Luteibacter rhizovicinus DSM 16549: one gene and its partner. The protein of the gene in region 1 interacts with the protein of each later gene in a pairwise test. Links are inferred from orthologs where the notes say so. Each region holds a gene or a part of one and is shown in the gene's direction. Other genes may lie near its edges. The genes, in order: BJI69_RS05975 and BJI69_RS16380.

Evidence for each region.
Region 2: the proteins of BJI69_RS05975 (region 1) and BJI69_RS16380 interact in binary tests that used the Escherichia coli proteins (3 or more experiments, as listed by UniProt). The link is inferred for Luteibacter rhizovicinus DSM 16549 from one-to-one orthologs.

Annotation. Positions count from the first base shown.
Region 1 is NZ_CP017480.1:1,283,604-1,298,647, reverse strand. What follows is about bases 785-3,900. They hold BJI69_RS05975 (DNA topoisomerase I), read left to right. Parts: upstream 785-1,128; coding sequence 1,129-3,672; downstream 3,673-3,900. Other genes in these bases: tsaC (L-threonylcarbamoyladenylate synthase type 1 TsaC), read left to right, coding at 3,674-3,900; dprA (DNA-processing protein DprA), read left to right, coding at 785-1,028. Outside these bases: more of dprA, read left to right, coding at 1-784; more of tsaC, read left to right, coding at 3,901-4,243; BJI69_RS05965 (AMP-binding protein), read left to right, coding at 4,281-5,624; purD (phosphoribosylamine--glycine ligase), read left to right, coding at 5,692-6,975; BJI69_RS05955 (hypothetical protein), read right to left, coding at 7,023-7,247; BJI69_RS05950 (hypothetical protein), read right to left, coding at 7,279-9,078; BJI69_RS05945 (MFS transporter), read left to right, coding at 9,306-11,180; BJI69_RS05940 (hypothetical protein), read right to left, coding at 11,197-12,063; nudC (NAD(+) diphosphatase), read right to left, coding at 12,105-13,094; iron-sulfur cluster insertion protein ErpA, read right to left, coding at 13,108-13,494; BJI69_RS05925 (bactofilin family protein), read right to left, coding at 13,517-13,951; BJI69_RS05920 (DUF6776 family protein), read right to left, coding at 13,938-14,651; bfr (bacterioferritin), read right to left, coding at 14,874-15,044. UniProt on the Escherichia coli protein: Releases the supercoiling and torsional tension of DNA, which is introduced during the DNA replication and transcription, by transiently cleaving and rejoining one strand of the DNA duplex.
Region 2 is NZ_CP017480.1:3,570,810-3,585,697, reverse strand. Bases 7,617-10,576 are described here. They hold BJI69_RS16380 (IMPACT family protein), read left to right. Parts: upstream 7,617-8,778; coding sequence 8,779-9,375; downstream 9,376-10,576. Other genes in these bases: BJI69_RS16375 (ABC transporter transmembrane domain-containing protein), read left to right, coding at 9,431-10,576; BJI69_RS16385 (hypothetical protein), read left to right, coding at 7,817-8,782; BJI69_RS16390 (RNA polymerase sigma factor), read left to right, coding at 7,617-7,815. Outside these bases: BJI69_RS16420 (anti-sigma factor), read left to right, coding at 1-610; BJI69_RS16415 (TetR/AcrR family transcriptional regulator), read left to right, coding at 762-1,337; BJI69_RS16410 (SDR family NAD(P)-dependent oxidoreductase), read left to right, coding at 1,402-2,262; BJI69_RS16405 (NAD(P)H-binding protein), read left to right, coding at 2,273-2,947; BJI69_RS16400 (GGDEF domain-containing protein), read left to right, coding at 3,056-4,549; BJI69_RS16395 (vWA domain-containing protein), read left to right, coding at 5,268-7,097; more of BJI69_RS16390, read left to right, coding at 7,261-7,616; more of BJI69_RS16375, read left to right, coding at 10,577-11,194; BJI69_RS16370 (ligase-associated DNA damage response exonuclease), read left to right, coding at 11,241-12,263; BJI69_RS16365 (ATP-dependent DNA ligase), read left to right, coding at 12,263-13,858; BJI69_RS16360 (ligase-associated DNA damage response DEXH box helicase), read left to right, coding at 13,815-14,888.

The DNA of each region.
Region 1 (15,044 bases):
TTGGCTGGCTGACCCGCCACGGAGACGCGCTCGGCGCGGAGGGGCGCGCCTGGGTTGCCGCTCCGGACGAAGCCGTCCTGGCTCGCGACCTCGCCTGGCTGGCAGGCGACGACCAGCGGCTCCTGCGCTGCACCGATGAGGATTTCCCGCCTCAGCTCGAGGCCATCCCCGACCCGCCGGCCGCGCTCTTCGTCAAGGGCGACGCCTCGCTGCTCCTGCGCCCCCAGATTGCCATCGTCGGAGCCCGCCGCGCCCAGGCCCCGGGTCTGGCCAACGCCAGGCGCTTCGCCGAAGCGCTCGCCGTGGGTGGCCTGCTGGTCACCAGCGGGATGGCCGACGGTGTCGATGGCGCGGCCCACGAGGCCGCCCTGGATGCCGGCGAGCCCACCATCGCGGTCATCGGGACCGGTCCCGACCGGGTTTACCCGCGCAAGCACCACGCCCTGGCGCGACGTATCGCGGCTCACGGCGCCCTCGTCAGCGAATACCCGCCTGGGGTGGCTTCGCACGCGCGCCACTTTCCCCAGCGCAACCGGATCATCGCCGGGCTCAGTCTGGGCGTGCTGGTCATCGAAGCGGGGCTGCGATCGGGGTCGCTGATCACGGCCCGTGTCGCCGGGGAACAGGGGCGCGAGGTCTTTGCCCTGCCGGGATCCATTCACAATGCGCTCGCCGAAGGCTGTCACGCTCTCATCGCCGAGGGTGCGCGCCTGGTCCAGCGAGCCGATGAGATTCTAGGCGTACTGGCGCCTGCGGCGGTCGAACTGGGTGCCGAACTGCGGGCACGCCTGGAACGATCCGACGCCGGCACGGCAGTCGGACGGCGCAAGACGGGCCCGTTCGACTGGCGCCAGGATGAGGAATATCGCCGCCTCCTCGACGCCATGGGTTACGATCCCGCCTCTTTGGACGCCCTGATCGGTACGACGGGCTTCACCGCCGGCGCACTGTCTTCGATGCTTCTGATGCTGGAGCTCGAGGGCGAGGTTGCCTCCCTGCCCGGGAACCGCTATCAGCGTGTGGTCTGATCGCCGACGCTTGACAGCCGTCACGGCGATATGTTTCCAACTAAATATATACATACGCTGGGGTTCACTCGCCCCGACGGACTTCGGAACCGACTAACGCATGGCTAAGAACCTCCTCATCGTCGAATCGCCGGCCAAGGCCAAGACGATCAACAAGTACCTGGGGCCCGACTTCCAGGTGCTGGCGTCGTATGGCCACGTGCGCGACCTGCGACCGAAGGAGGGCGCGGTCGATCCCGATCACGGCTTCGCCATGGCCTACGAGGTCATCGATCGCAACGAGAAACACGTCGACGCCATCGCCAAGGCGGCCAAGGCGGCGTCCAGCATCTATCTCGCGACCGACTTGGATCGCGAAGGTGAGGCGATCTCCTGGCACATCAGCGAGATCCTCCGCGAGCGCGGCCTGCTCGAGGGCAAGGACGTCCAGCGTGTGGTCTTCAGCGAGATCACGCCGCGCGCCATCAAGGAAGCCGTGGCCAACCCGCGCAAGCTGTCCCACGACCTCGTGGACGCCCAGCAAGCCCGCCGCGCCCTCGACTACCTGGTCGGCTTCAATCTGTCGCCGGTGCTCTGGCGCAAGGTGCAGCGCGGCCTGTCCGCCGGCCGCGTGCAGTCGCCGGCCCTGCGCATGATCGTCGAGCGCGAGCTGGAGATCGAAGCCTTCACGGCACGCGAGTACTGGACCATCCAGGCCAACATGGCCCACCCGCAGGGCGACTTCGACGCCCGCCTGGTCAAGCTCGACGGCAAGAAGTTCGAACAGTTCGACCTGACCAACGAGGCCGATGCCACGGCCGCACGCGCGGCGCTGGAGAAGGCTGCCGCCGGCAAGTTCACCGTGGGCGAAGTGACCAGCCGTGAGCGAAAGCGCCGTCCGGCGCCGCCGTTCACCACCTCCACGTTGCAGCAGGAGGCCGCGCGCAAGCTCGGCTTCTCGACCAGTCGCACCATGCGCGTGGCCCAGGGCCTCTATGAGGGCGTGTCGTTGGGTAGCGAGGGCAACGTCGGCCTGATCAGCTACATGCGTACCGACTCGGTGGCCCTGTCCGACGACGCCGTGTCCGAACTGCGCGAGCTGATCGCGCGCGAATACGGCAAGGGCGCCTTGCCCGACGCCGTCCAGGTCTACAAGTCCAAGTCGAAGAACGCCCAGGAAGCGCATGAGGCGATCCGCCCCACCTCGGCCATGCACATGCCGCGCACCGTGGCGTCGTTCCTCAACGACGACCAGCGCAAGCTTTACGAACTGATCTGGAAGCGCACCGTCGCCTGCCAGATGGTCCACGCCACGCTCAACACGGTCTCGGTGGAGTTCCCGGTCGAGCAGTCGGCATTCCGCGCCACCGGTACCACCGTGATCGATCCGGGCTTCCTCGCCGTCTACGAGGAAGGCAAGGATCAGAAGAACGAGGACGACGACGAGCAGCGTCGCCTGCCGCGCCTGGCCCAGGGCGATGTCGTGCCCGTCGCTGCCGTCGTGGCCGACCAGCACTTCACCGAGCCGCCGCCGCGCTTCTCCGAAGCCAGCCTGGTCAAGACGCTCGAGGAATACGGCATCGGCCGCCCGTCCACGTATGCAAGCATCATCCAGGTGCTGCTCAGCCGTGAGTACGTGCTGCTGGAAAGCCGCCGCTTCCGTCCGACCGACGTCGGTCGCGCCGTGAGCCAGTTCCTCTCCGGCCACTTCGCGCAGTACGTGGATTACGACTTCACCGCCCGCCTCGAAGACGAGCTGGACGCGGTGAGTCGTGGCGAAGAAGCCTGGGTGCCCCTGCTCGAGCGCTTCTGGCTGCCGTTCAAGACCCTGGTGGACGACAAGACCGAATCGGTCGATCGCAACGAGGCCACCGGCGCGCGCGAACTGGGCGAAGACCCCAAGAGTGGCAAGCCGGTCTCGGTACGCCTGGGTCGCTACGGCGCCTACGCGCAGATCGGCAGCAAGGATGACGAGGCCAAGCCGACCTACGCCAGCCTGCGCCCCGGCCAGAGCATGCACACGATCACGCTCGAGGATGCGATGGAGCTGTTCAAGCTGCCGCGCAACCTCGGTCAGTCCGAGGCGGGTGAGGACATCACCGTCGGCGTCGGTCGCTTCGGTCCCTTCGTGAAGCAGGGCAGCACGTATGCCTCGCTCAAGCCCGAAGACGATCCGTACACCATCGAGCTGCCGCGCGCGCTCCAGCTGGTGCAGGAGAAGCTCGAGGCCATCGCCAACCGCATCATCGCCGACTTCGGCAACGACATTCAGGTGCTCAACGGTCGCTACGGTCCGTACATCACCGACGGCGAGAAGAACGCGCGCATTCCCAAGGACCGCGAGCCGAAGACGCTGACCCTGCCCGAGTGCGTCGAGCTCCTGGCGGCCGCGCCGGTGAAGAAGCCGCGTGGCGGCAAGGCGGCGAAGAAGACGGCCACCAAGAAGGCCGCGGCCAAGAAAGCGGCGACCAAGAAGGCCGCCGCGCCGAAGGACGCCACGGCCAAGAAGACGGCCGTAAAGAAGACGGCGGTCAAGAAGACGGCAACGAAGAAAGCGGCGACGAAGAAGACGGCAGCGAAGAAAACCGCCGTGAAGAAAGCCGCCGCCAAGAAGGCGCCTGCCAAGTCCGCGGCCGCCAAGGCGGTATCCCCGTCCGTCGACTGACATGCACCAGTACACGACGGCCACGGTCGACGCTGCCGCCGCGCTCCTGCGTGGTGGTGGTGTGCTCGCTTATCCCACCGAGGCCGTGTATGGCCTCGGCTGCGATCCGCACCATCGCGCCGCCTTCGACCGCCTGTTCGCGCTGAAGGGACGGCCGGCGACACAAGGCGTGCTGCTCATCGCCGCCGACTTCGACCAGATCGCACCCTATATCGATCTCGCCGCCGTGCCGGCGGCGGTACTCGCCGACGTTCGGACCTCCTGGCCCGGGCCGCATACCTGGATTTTTCCACGTAGCGAGCGGGTCCCCGAGTGGGTCGCTGGCGCGCATGCGGGCATTGCCTTGCGCGTGACCGCGCACGCGCCTGCGGCGGCCTTGTGCCGCGCCTTCGGCGCGCCGCTGGTCTCGACCAGCGCCAACCCCCACGGTGAACCGCCCGCAAGGGACGTTGCCACCCTCGAGCGCTACTTCGGCGATCGCCTGGATGGCGCGCTCGAGGCCGCGCTGGGCGGGCAGGAGCGACCCACCACCATCCGTGACGCCCTCAGCGGCGCTATCATCCGCGCCTGAGAGGGGGAGTCAGCCGTTGTCGATCGTCCATTCCGAGATGTCCGGGCGCCCAGGCGCACCGTCGCTGCCGTTGCTCGTTGGCTCGCTCTCCCGCGTCGTGGCCTGGCGCGACGGACATGCCGTCACAGCGACGACCTTCCTGGCCCACGTGCGTCAGGTGGCGGCCTCGCTTCCCGACGCCGAGAGCGCGGTCAACCTCTGCGAGGATCGCTACGCCTTCCTCGTCGCGTTTACGGCCCTGGTGCTGCGCGGCCAGACGAACCTCCTGCCGCCCTCACGTGCCGCCCACGCCGTCGACGAAGTGATGGCGAATCATCCCGGCGCCTACGCTATCGGTGAGCTCGACCTGTCGCCCTCACCACCGGGTTACCTGCGCATGCCGGCGCTCGACGATGTACCGCCCGCCGAAGGGAGTATTCCGTCCATTCCGGCAGACGCCGTGGTCGCCATCGGCTACACCTCGGGATCCACCGGCAAGCCGAAGCCGAACCTCAAGACGTGGGGCAGCTTCGTCGCCAGCAATGCCGGCAACGCCAGCATGCTCGGGCTCGCGATCGGCGATGCGTTCCATGTCGTGGCCACGGTGCCGCCGCAACACATGTACGGCATGGAGATGTCCGTACTCATGCCGCTGCTTTCCGACGTCAGCGTGCATGCCGGTCGGCCCTTCTTCCCGGCGGACGTCGCGACGGCGCTCGCCTCGCTACCCGAACCGCGCGTGCTGGTGACGACACCGGTGCACCTGCGTGCCTTGATCGAATCCGGCGTCGGCCTGCCATCACTGGCCGCGTTCGTATCGGCCACGGCACCGATGCCTGTCGAACTGGCCCGGTCGGCCGAATCCCACTTCGATGCACCGTTGTACGAAGTTTTCGGTTCTACCGAAACCTGCGTCTTCGCCAGCCGGCGCACGGCGATCGACGACGACTGGAAGCTCTACGACGATGTGGTGCTGCATCCGCAGCCCGATGGCACGTTGGTCGACGCGCCCCAATTGGGCGAGCCCATCGTGCTGGCCGACATCGTGTCGCTGCACGACGAGGGGCGTCGCTTCCGTCTGCGCGGGCGCAACACCGATCTGCTCGAGATTGCCGGCAAGCGTGCCTCGTTGGGCGATCTCAACCGCCGTCTGCTCGCCATCGACGGTGTCAGCGACGGCGTGCTGTTCCAGCTGGACGAGGCGGACGCCGCGGGCATTCGCCGTATCGCAGGCCTCGTCGTTGCCCCCACGCTGACCGTCGACGCCGTTCTCAACGCACTACGCCATGCCATGGACCCGGTGTTCCTGCCCCGGCCGTTGCGCCTGGTCGATGCGTTGCCGCGCAACGAAACCGGCAAGCTGCCGCGCGCCCAGCTGATCGAACTCATCGGCCAGCGCTGAGCGGGTCCCGCGCCCCGGGGTTGCCGACGCCGGGTAGAATGCCGGGCTCAACGTCTGGAGACACCCCATGAAAGTCCTCGTTATCGGCGGCGGTGGCCGCGAACACGCGCTGGCCTGGAAGCTTGCACAGTCCGCGCGCGTGGACGAGGTCATCGTGGCACCGGGTAACGCGGGTACGGCCCGCGAGCCCGGCCTGCGCAATGTGCCGGTGGCGGTGACGGATATCGACGGCCTCCTCGCGCTGGCGCAGAGCGAGGGCGTCGGCCTTACCGTGGTCGGACCCGAAGTGCCCCTGGTCGCCGGCGTGGTGGATCGCTTCGCCGCCGCCGGCCTGCGCTGCTTCGGGCCCACGGCCCGTGCCGCCCAGCTCGAAGGCAGCAAGGCCTTTGCGAAAGATTTCCTGGCCCGCCACCAGATTCCCACCGCGCATTACGCCGTGTTCACCGAACTGGCGCCGGCGATCGCGCACGTGCGCGGCACCGGCGCGCCGATCGTCATCAAGGCCGACGGCCTCGCCGCCGGCAAGGGCGTCGTGGTGGCCATGACGCTCGAGGAAGCGGAGGCGGCGCTGGAAGACATGCTTGGCCAGCAGGCGTTCGGCGACGCCTCGTCGCGCGTCGTCATCGAGGAATTCCTCGATGGCGAGGAAGCCAGCTTCATTGTCATCGCCGATGGCAGGCATGCCTTGCCCATGGCCACCAGCCAGGATCACAAGCGTCGCGACGACGGTGATCTCGGCCCGAACACGGGCGGCATGGGGGCATACTCGCCCGCGCCCGTGGTGACCGACGACGTTTCCGCCCGCGTCATGCGCGAGATCATCCAGCCCACGCTCGATGGCATGGCTGCCGACGGCACCCCCTTCACCGGATTTCTCTACGCGGGCCTGATGATCGACAAGGCGGGTGCCGCCAAGGTCATCGAGTTCAACGTGCGCTTTGGCGATCCCGAGACGCAGCCGATCATGCTTCGCCTGTCGTCCGACCTCGTCGACCTCGTCGAAGCCGCTCTGGACGGCGACGTGACGGTGGCGCGCGCCGAATGGGATGCACGCCCCTCGATCGGTGTCGTACTCGCCGCCGCCGGATATCCCGGCAAGGTGCGAACGGGTGATGTCATCGAAGGCGCTGAGCAGGACTTCGGTCGCGAGGTGAAGGTGTTCCATGCCGGTACCGCAGCCAACGAGCAAGGTGCGGCGGTGAGTGCGGGCGGTCGCGTGCTGACCGTTTGCGCGCTGGGCGCGGATCTGGCCGAGGCCCGCACCCGGGCCTATGCGGCGATCGGCCGGATCGGCCTGGCGGGGGCCTTCTATCGGAACGACATCGCGCATCGCGCCCTGCGGCGCGGTTGAAGGCGACGCCCCGTGTCCGTCTCGGGGCGTCGCCTTGTCCATGCGTGTCAGAGACCGTGGCGTATCGGAAGGGTCTGCCAGCGTTCGGTCGTCTCTACGTAGCGGTAGTCGAGGCCGGGGATCTTCTGGAATGGCGGTTGGCGGCCCGAGAGGTTCGGCACCCAGTCCTCGTCGCTGGGCGGAGAAGGGTAGGACGACCATGGGCGTAGCAGGAAGTGATTGGGATTCGGCGCCATCAGCTGGTGACGTGAGGGATCGAATTTTGCATTCAACGAGCGGTCCCGCAGGTGAAGCCGCCAGGTTTCACCCCCCTCGTACATGGAATGAATGCGATCGGCGGACCATTTCCACTGCTGGTTGAGTGCATGGGCTTGGCAGGGGGCCGTGCTCACGTTTCCATCGCGCGTATCCGTCGTGAGGCAGGCGCCATCCGCGCGGTTGCGATAGGTGCTGTCGGCTTCCAGAATCCATCCACTGCTGCGACCGCTTTCCCTTGTTGCAGGCCGCAAGGCCCACCGCTCCACCGTCGGCCTGAAGGCACTCGCCGAGCGCCGACAGGGACTGGATCAGAATCGTCGCGCTGCGCGTCAGGTAGGGCGAGGAAAGATCGATCTTCGACGCGACCCAAGGCTGGATGTCGCCGCCTTCGTAACGCTTCTTGTCGACGCCGTCCTCCCACGGGAAGCCATTCTTCTCGACCTCGAGGACATCGCGTGAGGCGGTGTCCAGGCGTACATAAGGTCGCCTTTTCGGATCATTGCGTACACCCGTCCACATGAAGGTCCGGTTCTCCACCGTGCCGCGCGTCGCGACCAGGACGGTCTGCTCGTAGTTGCCATCGATCCGCCATTCGGAGGCGGTCTCCAGTGAAGCGCGACGCATCATCGGCGTCATTGTCCGGGTCGAAAGTTTCTTGCTTCCAAAGTAATCGGGGTTGCCACTGATATCGTTGGACAGAGGGAACGTCCAGGTGCTCGCGAGGCCCCAGGGGTACGTTTGCGCGCTGACGGCGACCGAATAATCCTCGACGCTCATTTCCACCCCGGAGCGCTCGCTGGACTCGCTTGCCCAGGCCAATGAAAACGGCACCTTGCCCTGGGCGCTGATACCGTCCTTGTTGAGCCCGCTCTGCACATCGGGCGAGACGGACGCGGTGAACGTGCTCTTGCTCGAAATTTCCTCGGTGATCTTCCGATGGGTCGCGCCGCTGCTCTTGGGCACGGCCTGCAGGAGCCGGGCGCCGGGGGACGTGTCCTTCCACTGAAGGAGGGTCGTCGAGCGATAGGCTTCGGGGGCGTAGAGGAAAAACCCCTCGCCATGGGGCTCGAAGTACGGTGTCAGGCCATCATCATCGTGGCGTTTGAGAATACCGTTCGCGTGGGGAATGACGTTGACGGCGGCTTCCACCGCGATCACCTTGTAGTCGTGACTTGGGGTGGTATCTCGCATGATTCGAATCGTCTGCGAGGCGGAACGACCGTGTTTCGAGAATGTCTGGTCGTCGATCCGCAGGAAGGCGCGCTCGCCCTGACCATCAGCCGGTACCGCGTCCTGCTCCAGGCTGGCCGAGGAAAGCATGGCGGTGTAAACGGCATCGGACGCGTGTTGCCAGGACTCCGCGGCGTCGGGGTCGTCCAGGGCCTCCGTGACCGAGGTAACGCTGTAGCCATCATCGGTGTGCCGGTAGATGGCGGTCCGACCCATCGCCTCGACACCAAAGGTGGCGAGCTCGTGGCGGGTCTCACCCGGGCGGCTGGTGACCAGGACGGCGATGCCTCGCCCGAGCATATTCCTGACCTCGGTCCGTAATGCGGGATCGCCCAAGGCCGCGCTGGAAACCCATGCGGCGAGCGGTATGTCGTCGTGCGTCGCATCGCCGGGTGGCCGGCCCTGTAACGACGCGGGGACATCCCAGCCCGCCGGATTGCCACCGGTCGCAGCGAGCGTCAACGGGATGTCGGTTACCGCGATGAGGTGTGGCGATGCATCGACGGTGCGTGAGGGCTCGACGGCTGATGCATCCGCCTGGGCCGGCTGGCCATAGGCGGCCATCATCGCGGCGATGCAGGCTGGAGCGATCAGGGAACGGTGTCGACGTTTCATGGAGCCATATCCTTGGCGGGGGAACGGATATCTTGTCGGGCGCCGCCCTTTGACTGATGTAGGGAAATTCGTCTATGTGCGTGGGTCTTTCGAGCGGGATGTAGGAAGCGTGATCAGGTCGCGTACGTGTGACGCAGCCGTGCTGTAGGGACATCGCCCGGTCTGCGGAATACGCCTGCGGGGACGGTCGGATACACTCGGCGCATCTCCTGGCGGCGGCACATGGAATGTCTCAGTTCTCCCTGTTGACGAAGCGACGCTTCGCACCCTTCTTCTGGACGCAGGCGCTCGGCGCGTTCAACGACAATGCCTTCCGCAACGCGATGGTCATGCTCGTCGCGTTCCAGATGGCCTTGCCCGATGCCCAGGTGTCGCTCTACACGAACCTCGCGCCCGCGCTGTTCATCCTTCCGTACTTTCTGTTTTCGGCAACGGCCGGACAGATTGCCGAGAAGTTCGAGAAAACCCGCCTCATCCGCTACGTGAAGCTGTTCGAGATCGCGGCGATGGTCGTCGCGGCGATCGGCTTCTTCACCCACCACATTTCCCTGCTGCTGGTGGTGCTGTTCCTGATGGGCATGCACTCGACGATGTTCGGTCCGATCAAGTATTCGATCCTGCCGCAGGCGCTCGAACGCGACGAGCTGGTCGGTGGCAATGCGCTGGTCGAGATGGGCACGCAGCTGGCCATGCTGGTCGGCATGATCGTCGGCAACTCGCTGATGCTGATTGCTGGCTACGGCACGCTCGCGGCGTCGCTGACGACGATTGCGATCGCGGTCACCGGCTACCTGGTGAGTCGTTCCATTCCTGCCGCGCCGGCCACGGCCCCGCAACTGAAATTCAACTGGAATCCCCTGAGCGAAACCTGGCGCGTGCTCAAGCTCACCCATGAAGACCGCGCCATCTTCAATGCGGTGCTGGGTATCTCCTGGTTCTGGTTCTTCGGCACCGTGATGATCGCGCAGCTGCCCAACTACACCCGTCATGTGCTGGGTGGCGACGGCTCGGTGAATACGCTGGCGCTCACGCTGTTCTCGATCGGCACCGGCGTGGGCTCGCTGCTTTGCGAACGTCTCTCCGGCAAGCGTGTTGAAATCGGTCTCGTGCCGATCGGCGCTTTTGGCTTGACGGTCTTCGCGGTCGACCTGTTCTTCGCGCACCCGGCCGTGACGGCTGGCGCGACGCTAGGCTGGACCGCCTTCCTCGCCGTGCCGGGGGCATGGCGCGTCGCGCTCGACCTCACGATGATCGGCGCATTCGCCGGCTTCTACGTCGTACCGCTGTTCGCCTTCGTGCAGAGCCGCGCGCCACGCGAACGCCTGTCGCGCATCATCGCCGGCAACAACATCGTCAACGCGCTGTTGATCTGCATCGCATCGGGATTCGGCATCGGCCTGACCGCCTTCGGCCTCAGCGTGCCGACAATCTTCCTCATCACCGGCCTGATCAATATCGCCGTCGCGGTATACATCTTCACGCTCGTGCCCGAGTTCATGATGCGGTTCATCACCTGGATCCTCGTGCATTCGCTTTACCGCGTGCGCGTGGATGGGCTGAAAAACGTGCCGGACGAAGGCGCCGCGCTGGTCGTCTGCAACCATGTGAGCTTCATGGATCCGCTGATCCTGATGGCCAGCGTGCGCCGACCGATGCGCTTCGTCATGTACTACAAGATCTTCAACATCCCGGTATTGAACTTTGTGTTCCGCACGGCCAAGGCGATCCCGATTGCCGGGCGCAACGAAGATCCCGCGCAGCTGGCACGGGCCTTCGAGCTGATCGACGAGGCCTTGGCCGCGGGCGAAGTGGTATGCATCTTCCCCGAAGGTGGGCTCACCAAGGACGGCGGCATCGCGACATTCCGTCCAGGCGTGGACCAGATCCTCGCGCGCCGTCCGGTGCCGGTCGTGCCGCTGGCGCTGCGTGGCATGTGGGGCAGCATCTTCAGCCGACGCGATAGCGCCATGCACCGCTCGCGCCTGCCGCGCCGGTTCTGGTCGAAGGTCGAGCTGGTCGGTGGCTCGCCGCTGAAGGCGAGCGACGCGAATGCGGCGGTGCTGGAGGCGCGGGTAAGCGAACTGCGCGGCGACCGGGCCTGAGTCAGGCCGCCCTCAGTCAGGCCACCCAGGCGGCGAGGACGATCACCGCGACGACGGCAAGCCAGACGACGAGCACGCGACGGATCACCCGCCGCGCATCCTCGAGTTCGGCCACCGGATCGCTGACGTCCTGAACATAACCGTCGCCGGCCTCGACATCCGCATCGACACCTGCGCGTGCGACCGCACCAAGGAAGTCGGGGTCGAGGCGCGAACGCGGGCTGCCCGAGGTGTGGTGCCAGTGCTTCCAGGCGCCGATCACGGCGTCGAAGTCGGAGACCAGGGCCATGGCGAACACCATCAGGTGGGAGGGAATCCAGTCCAGTGCATCGGCGACGCGCTGTGCCGCGATGCGGGTGGCGCTGTCCAGTGCCAGTGAGGCATTGCGGCCGAGGATCTGCGCCAGGCGATAGCCGAGGCCTCCGGCGGGGCCGAGCAACAGGAACCACAGCAACACGCCGAAGCGGCGACGCAGCGCGCCGTAAAACGCTGCTTCGACCAGCGCCGGCGCGAACCAGGTCAGCGCTTCCTCGTTGTGACGCAGGCCGAGCATCGCCTCGTCGCGACGGAGCGTGTCGGGCGCGCGCAGGATAGCGTCGATGTCGGTTTCGATCTCGCGAGGACCGAGGGCGTAGACCAGGACGGCGATCGAGAAGATCAACCAGGCCAGATCGAAAAAGGGCAGGGATGCCAGCAAGGTGGCGAAGATCGCCGTGGCCAGCACCGGAACGAGCAGGATGACGGCGACGCGCCCGGGGCCCGAAGTATCGCCCAGTCGGTTCACCCAGCCGCGAAACCAGCGGTCGTCACGCCACCGCGCGAGCTGCGGCACGCTCCAGACGATGGCGAGGGCGATGAGAACGGCGAGGAGACGTAGAGCCATGGCGAGCGCGATCCGCTGGTCGATGCACCGATTGTAGGGGATCAGCCGCGGGGCGGCGCACTCGCGATGAGTTCGTCGAGACTGACGCCGCGCAAGCCGAGCCAGTGCTCGATCAGTCGATACGACACCGAGAGCGGCGGCGGCACGCCAAGGTCGCCACTGGCCATGCCGTTGACGATGTCGTCCACCGTGAACCAGCGCGCGTCTTCCAGCTCGTCGTCGCGCAGATGGATCTTGCGCGTCTTCGCCGTGGCGGTGAAGCCGACCATCAGCGAGGCCGGCAGCGGCCAGGGCTGGGACGAGTGGTAGGTCGCGTGGAGCACTTCGATGCCGGACTCTTCGCGTACTTCGCGACGCACGGCGTCTTCGAGCGATTCGCCTGGCTCGATGAATCCGGCCAGCGTGGAATAGCGGCCGGCGGGCCACCCTCGCTGGCGACCGAGCAGGCAGCGGTCACCGTCTTCCACGATCACGATGATCGCAGCGTCGGTGCGCGGGAAATGCATATGCGCACCGTCCGGGTTGGTGCACTGCACGCGATGGCCTGCGGCAACCACGAGGGTCGGTGCGCCGCACTGGCTGCAGAACCGGGTCTGGCGCTGCCAATGGGTGATGCCCTTGGCGAAGGCGAACAGTCCCGCGTCGAACGCGCTGAAGACCAGGCCCGCTTCGCGCAGCGACACACGGCGTGAGCCGGTGAGTGTGGTGAAGAGATCGGCCTGGGCCTCGTCGACGACCAGCGCGAACCAGGCGGCATCCGCGGCAATGCCGAGGAAGGTCGCGGGAATGTCACCGAAGCGCTCGCTACGCATCGTGGGCGACATCCACTCCGGAGCATCGTCGTCGCTGCGTGCGAAAGCCTGGCCATCGCTGTCGAGTAGAAGGAAGCGGCTGCTGGCAGCGCGCTCGACGCCTTCCACCCAGAGGCGGTCGTCACGACGCTCGGCCATGCGATCGATGTCGATGCCGGCGAAGACATTCTCACGGGCGCGCACAGCGACAGCCCGGTCGCGCTCCTGGTCGATCGTCACGCCGCGCGACCGCTCATGCGCTGAACGACGAGCCGCAGCCACAGGTCGTCTTCGCGTTCGGGTTGCGGATGACGAACTGAGAACCACTGAACGATTCCGCGTAATCGATCTCGGCACCGGTGAGGTACTGCAGCGAGAGCGGATCGACGACCAGCGTGACGCCTTCGCGCGAGACCGCGAGGTCGTCCTCGGCCTGGTCTTCGTCGAATGTGAAGCCGTACTGGAAGCCCGAGCAACCGCCGCCACTGATGTAGACGCGCAGCTTCAGGCCGGGGTTGCCTTCTTCCTCGATCAGCTGGTGCACCTTGCGGGCAGCAGCTTCGGTGAAGATCAGCGGCGCACCAGCGGACCGGTAGTCCGGGGACGGCGCCATGGGAAAGGGGTTGTTCATGCCACCCATAATGGCGCCGTTCGGCGACAGGTCAAGCCTCGGCGGGCACCGGGGCGGCCTCGATGGCGGCCTGGGCGAGCTGGCGGACGGTGGCGGGGGCACGGTGGATCATCTTGCCGTTGACCCGTGCGCCGGCCGTCATCTCCAGCACCTGATACTGGACGTCGCCGTCGATCCGGGCCAGCGGGGCCAGTTCCAGACGCTCCGAGACCTCGATATTGCCCGTGACGCCACCGTTGATCACCGCGTGTGGCACATCGATGCGACCGATCACCCGGCCGGTCTCACTGATGGTGAGTACGCCATCGCTGCCCGGATCGGCCTGGACCGATCCCTCCACCACGCCGTCCAGGTGCAGGGTGCCGCTGAACTGCACGTCGCCGCGGATGGTGACGCCGCGGGCGATCAGGCTGGTCGCGGCGGCGCCGACGGAGGGAGCCTGGTGCTTCCGGTTACTGTTGAACATCGTTGACCTCGTCGCTTCGAGTGGCGTCTTCCCAGGGAATCGTACGCGTGACGGGCTCGTCGCCGTCCGGGCTGGCGACGACGCGCAGGCGCGTCGGCTTGAACCCGGCGGGGAGGGTGAAGCTTCCCTGGATCTGCTGGAAATATTTGAACGCAAAGGCGGGCCCCTGCGCCGCGGCGGGCTGGCCGAGCGCCGGCCCCTCGAGCGTCGTGACCTTGCTGCCCTGGATGCCCTCGACGGCCACGCTGAGGTTGCCCTTCAGCACCTCGCCGCGCCGCGCGTTCTGGGTGAGCGTGATCACGACGTTCCAGGCGTTGGGCGATCCCTTGACCGGCTCGGTGCGGGCACCCTGGACTTTCAGCCCGTCGCGCTGGCCATTGCCGCCGACGAGGCGCGAATAGAACGCGAGGTCGGTGCGCAGGCCGCTGATTTCCTCGTCGCGCTCGGCCAGGTTTCGCTTGAGTTCCTTTGCGGCGATGCCGGCGACCTGGTCGGCGCGCTGGAGGTTGGCTACCTGTTGGCGCAAATCCTCGTTTTCCTCGCCGAGCGCGCGAGCGCCCGTCCGGGAGGTGACAGCGGCCGGCCCATGGCTGGTCAGCATCCAGACAAAGAGTCCGACGACGACCAGGCTGGCTGCCCACAGGCCGAGCAGCAGCGCCCGCTTGCGGCCCTCGCGAACCGTGTCGGCGAGGGTGCGCACGACGAATCGTGGCGGGTGCCGGGAAGCCATGGGCGATTCCGTGGAGGAGGCGTGAAGGCCGGATGGTATAGCCCGCCCCTCCCTCCAGGGTCAACCGACAGCCCCCCAAACTGGGACCAGCCGCACTATGTGGGAGTCGATTCATCGGCGAAAGAATCTCGCGACCACCACAAAAAAAGCCGCCTCGCGGCGGCTTTTTTCTTCAGTCGATAAAGGCGGACCTCAATCCGACAGCTTCCCCACCTTGCTCAGCATGTACCGCTCCGGACCGATGTCCGAGATCAGGCTGAACTGCGTTTCGAGCCAGTCGATGTGCTCTTCTTCCTGGCCAAGGATGAACTTGAACAGGTCGCGGCTGACGAAATCGTGGATGCCTTCGCTGTAGGCGATCGC
Region 2 (14,888 bases), 2.3 Mb from region 1 along the record:
GGCGGTTGCGCTGTGGCAGCGACACTTCACACCCCTGGCCATGGAAGTCACCGACGTGGCGCCACCTGCCCATGTCTGGGCCGGCATTCGTCGCCGTCTCGCCTTCGATAAGGCAGCGACGGTTAGCGGGACCTCGCGTTCGCGCGCCAGCGCCTGGGACAGTCTGGGACTGTGGCGTTGGATCGGCGTCGGTGCCACGGCAGTCGCGGCGTGCCTGATCGTGGTCACCCTGAACCGGCCGGTCGCGCCGTCCGTCGCCGTCCACCCCTCGGTCCTCATGGTCTCGACGATCGCCGGCGACAACGGCGTCGCGGGCTGGACCGCCACGATGGACATCGACCGCTCCGAACTCCTCGTCGTGCCGGCGAGCCCCGCCGCCGTCGCCGCGGACCGCAACACCGAACTGTGGCTGATCCCGGCAGGCGGCGCCCCGATCTCGGTCGGCGTCTTCCCGCCCGGCGATCCCAAGCGCTTCCACCTGGACAAGGCCCTCCTCGACCGCCTCGGCCCGACAGCGGCGCTTGCCGTGTCGCTGGAGCCTGTCGGTGGCTCGCCCACCGGGCAGCCGACCGGACCGGTCATTGCCAAGGGCGCTATTCGGGCTGCCTGATAGGGGCATCGCCGCTGAAGCGGCTCCCACAAGGACGTGAGGCCCCTGGTGGCGCCGCTTTGTGTAGGAGCCGATTCATCGGCGATAGGGTGCTTGCATTACCCCTCCCAGCCCTCATAATGAGCAAGCACTCACTTATTATCGACCCGCCATGGCCCGCCTCAAGAGCGAAGAAAAACGCAACGCTATCCTCGCTGCCGCCGCCCAGGGCGTGGCCGAGCGGGGTGTCGGCGCGCCGACATCGCTCATCGCGAAACTGGCAGGCGTGGCCGAAGGCTCGATCTTCACCTACTTCGCCGACAAGGACCTGCTGCTGAATGCGCTCTACCTGAGCGCGAAAAGCAGCCTGCGCGAGACGATGTACGAGGGCTATCCCTCGCGAGCGCCGATCGAAGAGCGCTTCGAGCACGTCTGGAACCGCTACCTCGACTGGGGCATGGCCGAACCTGCCCTGCGCATCGCCATGGCCCAGCTCACGGTGTCCGAACGGATCACGGCCGACACGCGCGCGGAAGGCGAGCGGGTCTTCGGTGACATCGCCGGCCTCTTCAACGAGGGCATGGCGTCGGGCGCCCTCCGCCAGGGGCAACCCATCGGCTTCATGGCCGGGATCATCACCGCCGTGGCCGAAACCACCATGCACTTCATGGCGCAAAACCCGGCCCAGGCCGCCGACTATCGACGTGCCGGCTTCGAAGCCATCTGGCGTGCGATCGGCTCGGGCTGACACGCGCCTTTTATCTGCCCACTTAACCGAGTGTGTACTCACTCACTATAACGAGGATGTCCCCATGTCACAGGTCTGGCTCATTTCAGGAAGTGGCGCCGGTCTCGGTCGCGATATCGCCGAAGCCGCGCTCACCGCAGGTCATCGCGTGGTCGCTACCGCGCGACGCGTCGAAACGCTCGACGCGCTTCGCACCCGCTTTCCCGACACGCTCAAAGTCACCTCGCTCGACGTGGCCGACGAAGCCGCGTGCATCGACGCCGTGCGCTTCACGCTGGACGCCTTCGGCCAGCTGGATGTCCTGGTCAACAACGCCGGCTACGGTCAGCTCGTGCCCTTCGAGCAGATGTCCTCGGCCGACTATCGCGCACAGATCGAGACCAACCTGTTCGGCGTGGTGAATCTCACGCGCGCCGCCGTCCGTTCGATGCGCGAGCGTCGCAGCGGGCGCGTCATCAACGTGTCCTCGGTCGGCGGACGAATCGGTACGCCCGGCATGTCGGCCTACCAGGCAGCGAAATGGGCGGTCGGTGGACTCTCCGAAGTACTCGCCGCCGAACTCGGTGCACTCGGTGTGCATGTCACGGCGATCGAGCCGGGCGGCATGCGCACCGACTGGGCGCGCCGTGCGGGTGCCGATCTTCCGTCCTTCCTGCCTGACTACGAGGCCAGCGTCGGCGCCCTGCGGAACATGCTCTCCGGCTACGCCGGCAACGAAACAGGCGATCCGGTGCGCGTCGCCGAGGTCGTGCTCCGCCTCGCCGCGCATCCGCGTCCGCCGGTACGACTGCTCCTGGGCAGCGACGCAGCGACCTTCGCTGGCCAGGTCGAGCAGGCCCGCCGCGAAACCGACCAGCGCTGGGCCGAGGTCAGCCGTTCGACCGACATCGGTGCCGGCGCCATGCCCGCCTTCCCGGCCTACTGAGGACACCGGCATGAGAATCCTGCTGTTCGGTGCCACCGGTATGGTCGGCCAGGGCGTCTTGCGCGAATGCCTGCTCGCATCCGACGTCGACGAGGTCGTCGCCATCGGGCGATCGCCGAGCGGCGCCAGCCATCCCAAACTGAAGGACCTGGTCCAGGCCGATCTGTTCGATTACCGCGCCATCGAGGACAGGCTCGGCGGTTTCGATGCCTGCTTCTTCTGCATCGGCGTGACGTCGTTTCGCATGGACGAGGCGACCTATACGCATCTGACCTACGACATGACCCTCGCCGCCGCGTCCACGCTCGCCCGGCTCAATCCGGCGATGACCTTCGTCTATGTCTCCGGTGCCGGAGCCGATAGCAGCGAATCCGGCAAAGTCATGTGGGCTCGCATCCGTGGGCGCACGGAAAACACCTTGGCCCGGTTGCCGTTCAAACGCGTCCACGCCATTCGGCCGGGCGCCATCCAGCCCATGAACGGCGCCCGGTCGCGCACGCGCGCCTACCGGATGATCTATCCGCTGATGGCCCCTATCCTGCCGATTTTCCGGGCGCTCATGCCGTACAGCGTGGCGACGACCGAGACGGTGGGGCGTGCGCTGCTCGCACTGGCCCGGCACGGCTATGCAAAGACCGTCCTCGAAACCCGCGACATCGAGGAGGTGGTGCGGAGCGGCGCCTGACCTTCACATTTGTGGTGTCCCAAACCGTAAAATCCGGCGCAATGAAACTCAACTTCCTGCTCCGCCCGCCGATATGATCTATGCGTTGCAGGTCGGGGGAGGCACGCCATGAAAGCATTCATCGCCGCGGCCGCCATCGTCGCGGTTCACGCAGCCGCGCTGGCGGTCCTGCCCGCCAGCGGCATGGCACTCTCGTATACGTTTTTCTTCTCCGTGGCCGCCCTTGCCATGTTCAGTGCATGGCGGGCCTGGATGCGTTCGGGCACGCCCCGTGACCACCGCTGGTGGCTCCTGCTTGCCAGCCTCGGGTTGTGGACGATCGGCATGTCGTTGTCGGCACGACAGAACTACGTGCTCGACAATTCGAACCCGGCGCCCGGCGACAGCATGTTCTTCTACATCCTGTATGTCCTGCCGGTGCTCGTCGCCGTCTCCTCCGCACCCGTCGCGGCGCGAAAGAAATGGGCCATGGCGATCGACCTCGTCCTGGCTGGCCTGCTCGGCGTGCTGTTCTACATCCGTACCTTTTCCATCGTGACGCTCGAAGGCGCGATAGGCCCGCAGCAGGCAGTCGACGTGGCCTACATGCTCGACTTCGAAAACGTCTGCCTGGCCGTTGCCGCCCTGCTGCGCTTCGTCGCCACCGATCGCGCCGACGACCACGCGTTCTTCCGCGCGGTCATGGCCTTTTTCGTCGTCTACGCGATATCCGGTTACTCGTACAACCACTACGTCGCGCTCAACGGCCATCCTGACTTCGGCACTTCCTCCTGGGACGCCCTGCTCGACCTGCCCTTCCTCGCGCTGTTCATCGTCACCATGACGAGGCAGCCGCAACGCCACTGGCATCCGCCGGTGTACCTGATCCGCTTCGTGCAGAGTGCGAGCCCGACCTTCCTCGCCATGAGCGTGCTCGGTTTCGGCCTGATGGTGATCCCGGTCTATCCGTCGCTCGGTATCGGCGGCGCCATCGCCGCCGTGATCGGCATCGGCCTGCGCGGCACGCTGGCGCAGGTCGATCTGGTCGAGGAGGAATTTCGCCTCTCGCGCAGCCGCGACGAATTGCAGGGCCTGGTCTTCACCGACAGCCTTACCGGGCTGGCCAACCGCCGCGCGCTGGACGAGCGGCTCCTGCGTGAGTGGCACCGCCCTGCCCAGCGCGAGCCGATCGCCCTGCTCATGGTCGACGTGGACTTCTTCAAGGAATACAACGACCGCTATGGCCATCTCGCCGGCGACGATTGCCTGCGCGCACTCGCCTCGGTGCTGTCTGGTCGCGGCCTGCGCGCCGGCGACTTCATCGCCCGCTTCGGCGGCGAGGAGTTCGCGGTGATCGCGCCGGGCACCCGCCTCGCCGACGCCGTGGCCCTGGCCGAAGACCTCCGTGCCCAGGTCGAAGCGCAAGGCATCGTGCATCCGCTGAGCCCGTTCGGCGTGCTGACCATCACGATCGGCGTGGCCACCCTGCTGGCCAATGCCAACGGCGGTCCGCTGGACCTGCTCAATGCCGCCGATCGCGCGCTCTACCGTGCGAAGAACGCCGGCCGCAACCGCATCGGTGCGCAGGGAGATGCTCGCCTGGAACCCTCGCGCGCTTCTTGAGCGAAATGCGTCGCCGTGCGTCGCGGTGCGTCGCAAGAGCCGGCGGGTGCCACCCTCGGGGCCACGATGAGGTTGGTTGAAGGGAGAGCGCAAACGCGACGCGCACGCGCAACGCAGTGCTTTGCTGTGGGAGCCGCTTCAGCGGCGAACCCTCAGCGCATCGAGCAAGCGAGCGAGGCCGAGTGGCGAAGAGGCGAGCGGTGAAGCGCCAGCACGATTCAACGCAAGGCCTCCTTCGCGATCGCGACGCTGAGGGTTCGCCGGCAACAGCCGGCTCCCACATAAGGCCAGCGTCACAAACCTCGCGGTGCATTCGATCATGCGAGCGTTGGCTCGACCCCACCCCACCTCAGTCTTCGGAAGAGCCGGCGGGTATCGCCCTCGGGGCCGGTAGCGCAGGCGAGGCGTCCCACCGGATAAAGCCCGAAGGGGGCTGGCCAGGACGGCCAGCCGTTTTCGCGAGACAGGATGTCGAGTCGGAAACCGCCGGTGGGGCGCCGACCCGGCCCGTAGGGCAATAAAGAAACGGCCGCGATTCGCGGCCCTTCCTTCGCGGGTCGCCGGAGCGTGGCCCCGAGGGCGATACCCGCCGGCTCTTGCGACGCAGCGCAAACGCGAAGCCGAAGCCGAGCCCCCCCCAAACACCCACGAAAATAAATTTAACCCCTTTCCCCAACACCCACGTTTCATCTGCATGTCCCCCACGAGGTCACGCACGATGAATACGCTACGCATCACCCTGCCCCTGCTGTTTGCCGGCCTCGTCGTCGCGGCGGGTAGCGCCGCCTCCGATGGATCGTCTCGCCGGCACATCGCCGCCGAGCCAGCGGTCGTCAACGACGCACCCTGCGAACAGGTCGGACGCAGCTACGGGCCCGGTCGCCCGCTGCCGATACCGATGGCCGTGGCGGCGAAATCGAGTTCGCGGGCACCCGTTGCCGTATCCGCACCGGCACCTGCCGCCCCGCCGGCTCCGATGCCCTTAGCCGTCGCGGAAGCCGATGCCACCGCCAGCGCATCGCCGACGGTCGCCGCACCGGTGATGTCCAGGATCCAGCGGGCGCCCGTACCCATGGGCGGCATCATGGGCCCCATGCTGCCGGCGCAGTACGCGACCGATCGCGACAACTACAAGCATCGCGACGCCAATGCCGTGCACCTGGCCGCCACCGATCCGGTGTCGACCTTCAGCATCGACGTGGATACCGGCTCCTATACCAACATTCGCCACATGCTCAACGAAGGTCGCCTGCCGCCGGCCGATGCCGTGCGAACGGAAGAGTTCATCAACTACTTCGACTACGGCTATGCGCCGCCGGTGGATCGCTCGCGGCCGTTCAGCGTGACCACCGAACTGGCGCCCGCGCCGTGGAACAGCAACCGCCAGCTGCTGATGGTCGGCATTCAGGGTTACAAGGTCCCGGTCAGCGAGATCCCCGCGGCGAACCTGGTCTTCCTCGTCGACGTCTCCGGGTCGATGGATGAACCGGACAAGCTGCCCTTGCTGAAGGCGTCGCTGAAACAGATCGTGCCCAAGCTCCGCGCGCAGGATCGCGTTTCGCTGGTGACCTATGCCGGTGCCACGTGCGTGGCGCTGCCGTCGACGCCAGGCGACCGGCACGCGACGATCACGGCCGCCATCGATGCGCTCGGCGCAGGCGGTTCCACGAATGGCGCCGCGGGCATCGACCTCGCTTACGCGCAGGCCATGAAGGGCTATATCAAGGGCGGCGTGAATCGCGTCATCCTCGCGACCGACGGCGATTTCAACGTCGGCACGACCGGTGTGCAGGCGCTCAAGGATCGCATCGCCGAGAAGCGCAAGAGCGGTGTGGCATTGACGACGCTCGGTTTCGGCGAAGGCAACTACAACGACGAAATGGCCGTGGAGCTTGCCGATGTCGGCAATGGAAGCCATCACTACATCGACAGTCTCGATGAGGGACGCCGCGTGCTGGTCGACGAGATGTCGGCCACGCTGATGACCATCGCGAAGGACGTGAAGATCCAGGTCGAGTTCAATCCTGGGGTGGTCGCCGAATACCGCCTGATCGGCTATGAGAAGCGCGTACTTGCCCGCGAGGACTTCAATAACGATGCCGTCGATGCGGGTGAGATCGGTGCCGGCGCGAATGTCACCGCGCTCTACGAGATCACGCTCAAGGGTGCGCCCGGTGCACGCGTGGATCCCCTGCGCTACGGCAAGGATGCACCCGTCGAGGCGAAGGGTAACGAACTGGCCTTCCTCCGCCTGCGCTACAAGGCACCCGAGGGTGGTGCCAGCCAGCTGATCGAGGAGCCGCTGTCGGCACACGTCGCCGCGGCACCCAGCGAACGGCTGCGCTTTGCCGCCGCCGCGGCTGCGTTCGCCGAAAACCTGCGTGGCGGAAAGTATGTCGACGACTTCGGTTACGACAAGGTCGCGGCGCTGGCGCACGGTGCGCTCGGCAAGGACGAGGGTGGTTATCGGGCGGGCATGGCGAGACTGGCGGCGCTGGCCGGCGGGATGCAGACCGAGCAGCCGGTGGCGGGGGCTTTCATTCGCTGAGGCGAGAAGCTGGCTGACTGAGGCGAGCACCCTTCGCCGATGAATCGGCTCCTACCCGAAGGCGGCGTTGCTGCCCTTGTAGGAGCCGATTCATCGGCGATCCACCGGAGCGAACAACCTGCCCATCGCCCAAACCCCCGTGAATGCCTTACCCTCCCCGGCCATGGATGCTCCCCTGGCCGACGATGGCGGACTCATGCTCGCCTGGGCGGGCGGGGACGCGGCTGCCTTTGCCGAGCTTTACGCGCGGCACAAGGGTCCCCTCTACCGGTTCCTGTTGAAAACGGTGAAGGATCGCGCGATCGCCGACGAGCTCTTCCAGGAAACCTGGAGTCGTGTGATCGCGGCGCGTCAGCGTTATCGTGTCGAAGCGAAGTTCAGCACGTGGCTGCTGCAGATCGCACACAACCTGGCGATCGACAGTTTCCGCAAGCAACGCCCGCAGGCCGGTGCGGAGGAAGCCGAAGCGGTGTTTGCAAACCAGGCCGCACCCGAACGCGAACAACCCGAGCACGCGCTGTCGGATTTCGAACTGCGTCGGCGCATGCAACGTGCCATCGAGAGCCTGCCGGACGAACAGCGCACCGCCTTCGTGCTACGCATGGAGAACGAACTTTCCCTGGAGGACATCGCCGCCGTCACCGGCGTAGGACGCGAAACCGCGAAATCGCGACTTCGCTACGCCATGGCCCGGATCCGCGAACTCGTTGCCGAATGACATGACCCAGATCACGCCCCCACCCATCGACGACGACCTGCCCGACGAACGCGAGCTCGCGGCGCTGTACGCGCGCTTGCCGAAGACCGAGCCGGACGCGTCGCTCGATGCCGCCGTGCTTGCCGCGGCGACCCGGGCGATGCCGGTGAAGCGTCGTCCGCGCTGGCCTGTCGCCGTGGCATCCGCCGCCGTGCTCGTCCTCGCCGTCGGGGTGGCCTGGCAGGTGCGCGAGCTGCCGCCGCCTGCAACGTCGACCATCCCGATGGCTGCCACGCCGGCTACGGTCAAAAGCCCAACGACGGATAGCCTGGACGGGCGCGCGGCGGAGAGCATCGCCGCTGAAGCGGCTCCCACAGGAGAGCTGAGCAAGCCCCGCGATGCGGGAGCCCAGGCATCTCGTGCAGGCGCCGCTGCGATGAATGCAGGCGCCGCTTCGGCTCGTGTGGGAGCCGATTCATCGGCGATTCCCGCGCAGCGGGCTGCGTCACACCGCGCCGTCTCCCCCGCCGCGACCACGCATGTTCGCCTCAACGTGTCCGCCCCACCTTCCGTCACCGAACCCGTCGCGGCACCGGTGGCACTCGCTCCAGCGGCTCCGGCCGCTCCTCCGGAACCGTACGCACCACCCGCACCGCCAGCCCCACCCGCACCTGCGGCGGCCGCCGAGGCCGAGGCCGCGATCGTGTCGGCCGCACCCGTACCCGCACCGGCTCCGCAGCGATTAGATGCCACCGCACCTGCGCCATCGTCATTGCCGCAGCACGACGACAAAGCCGCGCCGGCTCCCTCGGGCATGCTCATGCGCAAGACGGTTCCCACCGCTCTTGGCCCAGACGACCGTGTCGGCGAGATCCGCCGCCTGCTCGACCGCGGCGATCGCGCGCAGGCGCTGCGCGAACTGACCGACCTGCGGCGACGCTACCCGGACTACGACCTGCCCCAAGATCTGCGCGACCTGAACCCTTGAACGCTCCGCTGGAAACCCTCGCGTCGCCGTGGCGGCACGAGGAAGACATTCGTAAGAGCCGCTTCCTCGCCCAGGCGGCGCCGGTCGGCAGTGCGGCGGAGGCGCTCGCCTTCGTCGAGGCCGTGGGCGACGCGACCGCCACGCATAACTGCTGGGCCTACCGCATCGGCGACGCCTACCGGTTCAACGACGATGGCGAGCCCGGCGGTACCGCCGGGCGCCCGATGCTGCAAGCCATCGATGGCCAGGGCTGCGATCGCGTGGTCGTCGTGGTCACGCGCTGGTACGGCGGCATCAAGCTCGGTGCCGGGGGACTTGCCCGGGCCTATGGCGGCACCGCGGCAGAATGCCTCAGGCTCGCGCCGCGCGTCGCCATCGTCGCCATGGGTCGGTTATTCGTGCACTGCGACTTTGCCGACATCGCGCTCTTTACCGCGCGGATCCGCGAGATGGACGCTACCATCGAGCAGGAAACCTTCGTCGCCGATGGTGCGGAACTGACCGTGCTGGCCCCGCTGGATCGCCTCGACGCCATCGCCGCGCGGCTGGTCGATCTGAGCCGGGGGCGCATCCAGCCGCGCCGGATCGATTGAATACTGCACCGGGTGGCCCCATCCGTTGGCAAATGACCAGAGCAACGAGCCGCGCATGACCGTAGAACGCAGGGAGAAGTCACGGAACATCGGCGCATTGCGCAATCTCTGGCCCTTCCTCAGGCCGCACAAGAACCTGGCCATCGGCTGGCTGTTCTTCCTCGGTATCTCATCGGGCTCGTCGCTGCTGCTGCCGGTCGCCCTGCGCCACATCATCGACAAGGGCTTCCTTGCCTCGAACCTGGCGACGATCAACGGGACCTTCCTGGCGCTGTTCGGCCTCGCCGTGGTCCTCGCGCTCGCCACCGCCGCGCGCTACTTCTTCATTGCCTTGCTGGGCGAACGTTCGCTCGCCGCGCTGCGCAGCGCGCTTTATCGGCATGTCATCCACCTGGATGTCGGCTTCTACGAGAGCACGCGCGTGGGCGAACTCACCTCGCGCCTGGGCACCGACACCGAACTGGTGCAGACCCTGGTCGGCTCCGGCATCTCGGTGGCACTGCGCAGCACCGTGATGCTGATCGGCTCGGCCGCCGCCATGGCCTGGACCAGTCCGCGCCTGGCCGGCCTCACCGCCCTGGTGATTCCCGCCGTCATGCTGCCGATCCTCATCTTCGGCCGCCGTGTCCAGAAGCTGTCCCGTCACAGCCAGGACCGTCTCGCCGATGCCGCCGCCGTCGCCAACGAAACGCTCAACGCCGCGCAGACCGTGAAGGCCTATGCGCGTGAGCCGATCGAGAGCCGCCGCTACGCGAACGCCATCGCCCTCGCGCTGGCCACGGCACGTCGTCGCATCGGTATGCGCTCGATGCTGACCGCCGCGGTGATCGTCCTGATCTTCGGCGCCATCACCCTCGTGCTCTGGGCGGGTGCCCGCGATGTCATCGCCGGCGAGCTCGCACCCGGCGTGCTGACCCAGTTCGTCGTCTACGCCATCTTCGCCGCCGGCTCCGTCGCCGGCCTGTCGGAGGTCTGGGGCGATGTGCTGCAGGCCGCGGGTGCGATGGAACGTATCGGCGAGCTGTTCGCCGAGAAAGCGACCATCGCCACCCCGGATGCGCCCGATCCGCTACCGCAGCCGGTGACCGGCGCGCTGCGCTTCGACCAGGTGGAATTTCGCTATCCGTCGCGACCCGACGTCGCCGCGCTGTCCGGCTTCGATCTGCAGATCGCCCCCGGAGAAACCGTCGCCCTCGTTGGCCCGTCAGGCGCCGGCAAGAGCACGGTCTTCAGCCTGCTGCTGCGCTTCCACGATCCGGTCGCCGGTTCGATCCGCTTCGACGGCGTCGAACTGCGTGCGCTGGCGCTGCCCGAATTGCGCGGCGCCATCGCCCTCGTACCGCAGGAAACGGTGATCTTCGGCGGTAGCGCCGCGGACAACATCCGTTTCGGCCGCGAGGACGCCAGCGACGAGGAAGTACGCGAGGCCGCGCGCCTGGCCGAAGCCGATGGCTTCATCCAGGCCCTGCCGGAAGGCTACGATGCCATGCTCGGCGAGCGTGGCGTGCGCCTTTCCGGGGGGCAGAAGCAACGCGTCGCCATCGCCCGCGCCATCCTGCGCGACGCGCCGCTGCTCCTGCTCGACGAGGCCACCTCGGCCCTCGACGCCCAGTCGGAAGCCGCCATCCAGCACGCCCTGGAGCGACTGGAGAAGGGTCGTACCACCCTGGTCATCGCCCATCGCCTGGCCACGGTGCAGCGCGCCGACCGCATCGTCGTCATGGACGGCGGCCGGATCGTCGCCCAGGGCACGCACGAGGCCTTGCTGCGTGAAGGCGGTCTCTACGCCGAACTGGCCAGGTTGCAGTTCGTCGCCTGACCGTTTGTTTTCGTCGCGTTGACGACTCGCCGCCTACCGTGCGGCGATGGACAGCGATCTGCTTCTTCCTCGCCCCGAAGGCCTCTATTGCCCGGCGGGCGACTTCTTCATCGACCCCATGCTTCCCGTGCCCCGTGCTGTGGTTACGCATGCCCATGGCGACCACGCACGGGCGGGCAGCGAGCTGTATCACGTGGCGAGCGCCGGCCTCGGGCTGATGCGCGAGCGATTGGGGGCGACCGCGACGATCCGTGACTACGCTTACGGCGAGTCGTTCACCCTGGGCGACACGCGCCTGTCGTTGCATCCGTCCGGCCACGTGCTCGGCGCGGCACAGTTGCGCATCGAAGGTCGCGACCTGGTAGCTGTCGTCTCCGGCGACTACAAACGCGATCCCGATCCTACCTGCGTCCCGTTCGAACCCGTGCCCTGCGACGTCTTCGTCACCGAGTCGACCTTCGGCCTGCCGATTTACCGCTGGCCGCCGATGCACACGGTGATTGGCGAGATGCTCGCCTGGCTGGATGAATGTGCCGAACGCGCTGTTCCCGCCGTCCTGTTCTGCTATGCGCTCGGCAAGGCCCAGCGCATTCTGGCCGAGCTTGCCGCGCGCACCGATCGCACCGTGCATCTGCACGGCGCGATGCTGCGTCTGGTCGAGGCGTATCGCGAGGCCGGCGTGCGCATGGTTCCCACGCAACCGGTGAGCGAGTCTGCGCGCGGCAAGGATTTTGCGGGCGAGCTGATCATGGCGCCGCCCTCGGCAGCGGGATCGCCCTGGATGCGTCGCTTCGCGAAAGCGTCCACGGGATTCGCATCGGGATGGATGCAGGTGCGCGGCGCACGACGTCGACGCGGCTACGATCGGGGCTTCATCGTCTCGGACCACGCGGACTGGCCGGGCCTGCTGCAAAGCGTGCGCGACTGCGGCGCCAAGCGGATCTACGTGACCCACGGCGATGGCGAAGCGCTCATCCGCCATCTGCGCGAAACCGGCCACGACGCACGACCGCTCCGCTCCCTGGGCGGCTCCGCGGTCGACGTGCGCGACAGCGAGGAAGGCGACTGATGCGCCGTTTCGCCGCGCTGTTCGAGGCGCTCGACCGCACCGCCTCGACCTCGGCCAAGCGCGATGCAATGGCCGCCTATTTCAGGGACGCACCGCCCGTCGACGCCGCATGGGCGGTCTACGTTCTCAGCGGCGGCAAGCTGAAGCGCACGGCGACGTCGACCGAGCTTCGCCTCGCGCTCGCGGCGGAGACCGGTTACGCCGACTGGCTGATCGACGACTGTTACGCCCATGTCGGCGATCTGGCCGAGACCGTCGCACTGATGTTGCCCACACCGGAGGACGCCACCGACGACACGCCACTGCACGTGTGGATGGAGGCGCGATTGCCATCGCTCGGCAAGCTGGAGTCCGCCGAACGCATGGGCTTGCTTCGCGAGTGGTGGCTTACGCTTCCCCGCGACCAGCTCTTCCTCGTCAACAAGCTGCTGACCGGCTCACTGCGCGTGGGCGTGTCGCACCGGCTGGTCGTGCAGGCGATCGCGCAATGGTCCTCGTTGCCCACGGATCTGATCGCCCATCGCCTGACCGGTACATGGAAGCCCGGCGCCGCGGCCTTCGAGGCGCTCGCCGGACCCGAGCGTGCCGACGAACACGCCGGCGAACGGCCTTACCCGTTCTTTCTCGCGTCGCCACTGGAGCACGACATCGCCAGCCTCGGCGAGCGTGCGGACTGGCTGGCCGAATGGAAGTGGGACGGCATCCGCGCGCAGCTGATGCGGCGCGACGGCGGCGTGCTGATCTGGTCGCGCGGCGAGGAACGCCTCGATGGTCGATTCCCTGAGCTCGAACGGGCGGCGCTGAATCTGCCCGACGGTTGCGTCCTCGACGGCGAAATTCTCGCCTGGGCACCTGAGGGTGATCGTCCCCTGCCCTTCGCTGCCCTGCAGAAGCGCATCGGCAAGCTGAAGCCGGGAGCGAAGCTGCTTGCCGATACACCGGTGCGCCTGATGGTTTACGACCTGCTCGAGCTCGACGGCATCGATCTGCGTGAGCAACCTCTGCGTGTCCGGCGAGCCGCGCTCGAACGCCTCGTCGACGGGCACGGACCGACGGTAATGATCTCACCCGTTGTCACCGGCGAACACTGGGATGCGCTTGCAGCCGTCCGTACCGAGTCGCGCGAGCGACAGACCGAAGGCCTGATGCTGAAGCGTCTGGACTCGCCGTACCGCGTCGGTCGCAAACGCGGCGACTGGTGGAAGTGGAAGGTCGATCCCTACACCGTGGACGCCGTGCTGCTCTACGCCCAACCGGGCCACGGTCGTCGCTCGGGCCTGTTCACCGACTACACCTTCGGCGTGTGGGATGGCGAAGCACTGGTCCCCGTGGCCAAGGCGTATTCCGGCCTGGATGACGACGAGATCGGCCGCCTCGACCGCTGGATCCGTGCGCACACCATCGATCGCTTCGGCCCGGTCCGCTCGGTGGAACCGACCCACGTCTTCGAACTCGCCTTCGAAGCCATCCAGGCCTCGGGCCGCCACAAGGCCGGCGTGGCCGTGCGCTTCCCGCGCATCCTCCGCTGGCGAACCGACCTCGCGATACGCGATGCCGACAAACTCGACGACCTCCGCCGCCTGGCGACGGGCTGAGGCCCGCCTGGTCGCCTGGTTCGCCGCGCAGGAGCGGCGGCCCGCGGCGTTCCAACGCGCAGCATGGCGTGCCTGGGCCGAGGGCAGGAATGGCCTCATCCACGCACCGACCGGCACGGGCAAGACCCTCGCCGCTGCGGGCGGACCGCTTATCGACGCACTGCTGCGTCCGCAAACCGGTCTGCAACTGATCTGGATCACGCCCTTGCGTTCGCTCGCCACCGATACGGCGCAGCACCTCACGGCGGCCGTCGAGGCCATGGAGCTGCCGTGGCGCGTGCTAAGGCGCACGGGCGACAGCGGCAGCGCCGAGCGCGCCAGGTTGCGCCGGGGCGCGTGCGAGCTGTTGGTCACGACACCGGAAAGCCTCGCCTTGCTGCTCAGCTATCCGGATGCACGCGAGCGCTTCGCCAACCTGCGCGGCATCGTCGTCGACGAGTGGCACGAGCTCATCGGCAACAAACGCGGCACCTTGCTCCAGCTCGGGCTCGCACGCCTGCACCGCTGGCTGCCAGCGCTGCGAACCTGGGGTCTGTCGGCCACGCTCGGCAACCTGGACGAAGCGCTGCACGCGCTCGCCGGTGACGGCGTGCTCATCGGCGGTACGTCGCGCAAAAAAACCCATATCGACACGGCCCTGCCTGACGGCGGCGAACGCTTTCCGTGGGCCGGGCATCTGGGCCTGTCCCAGCTTCCCCGCGTGCTCGACGCCGTCCTCGCGGCACGGACCAGCCTGGTCTTCGCGAATACCCGCTCGCAAGCCGAGCTCTGGCACGAGGCACTGGCTTCCGTGTGGCCCGGACCGCCGGAGACGCTCGCACTGCATCATGGGTCGATCGATCCGAAGCTTCGTTTTGCAACGGAAGAAAACCTGCGCCTGGGCACGCTGCGCTGCGTGGTCGCCACCTCGAGCCTCGATCTCGGCGTGGATTTCTCCAGCGTGGAACAGGTGCTCCAGGTCGGCAGTCCGAAGAGCATCGCGCGCCTGTTGCAGCGGGCGGGCCGAAGCGGCCACCAGCCCGGCATGCCC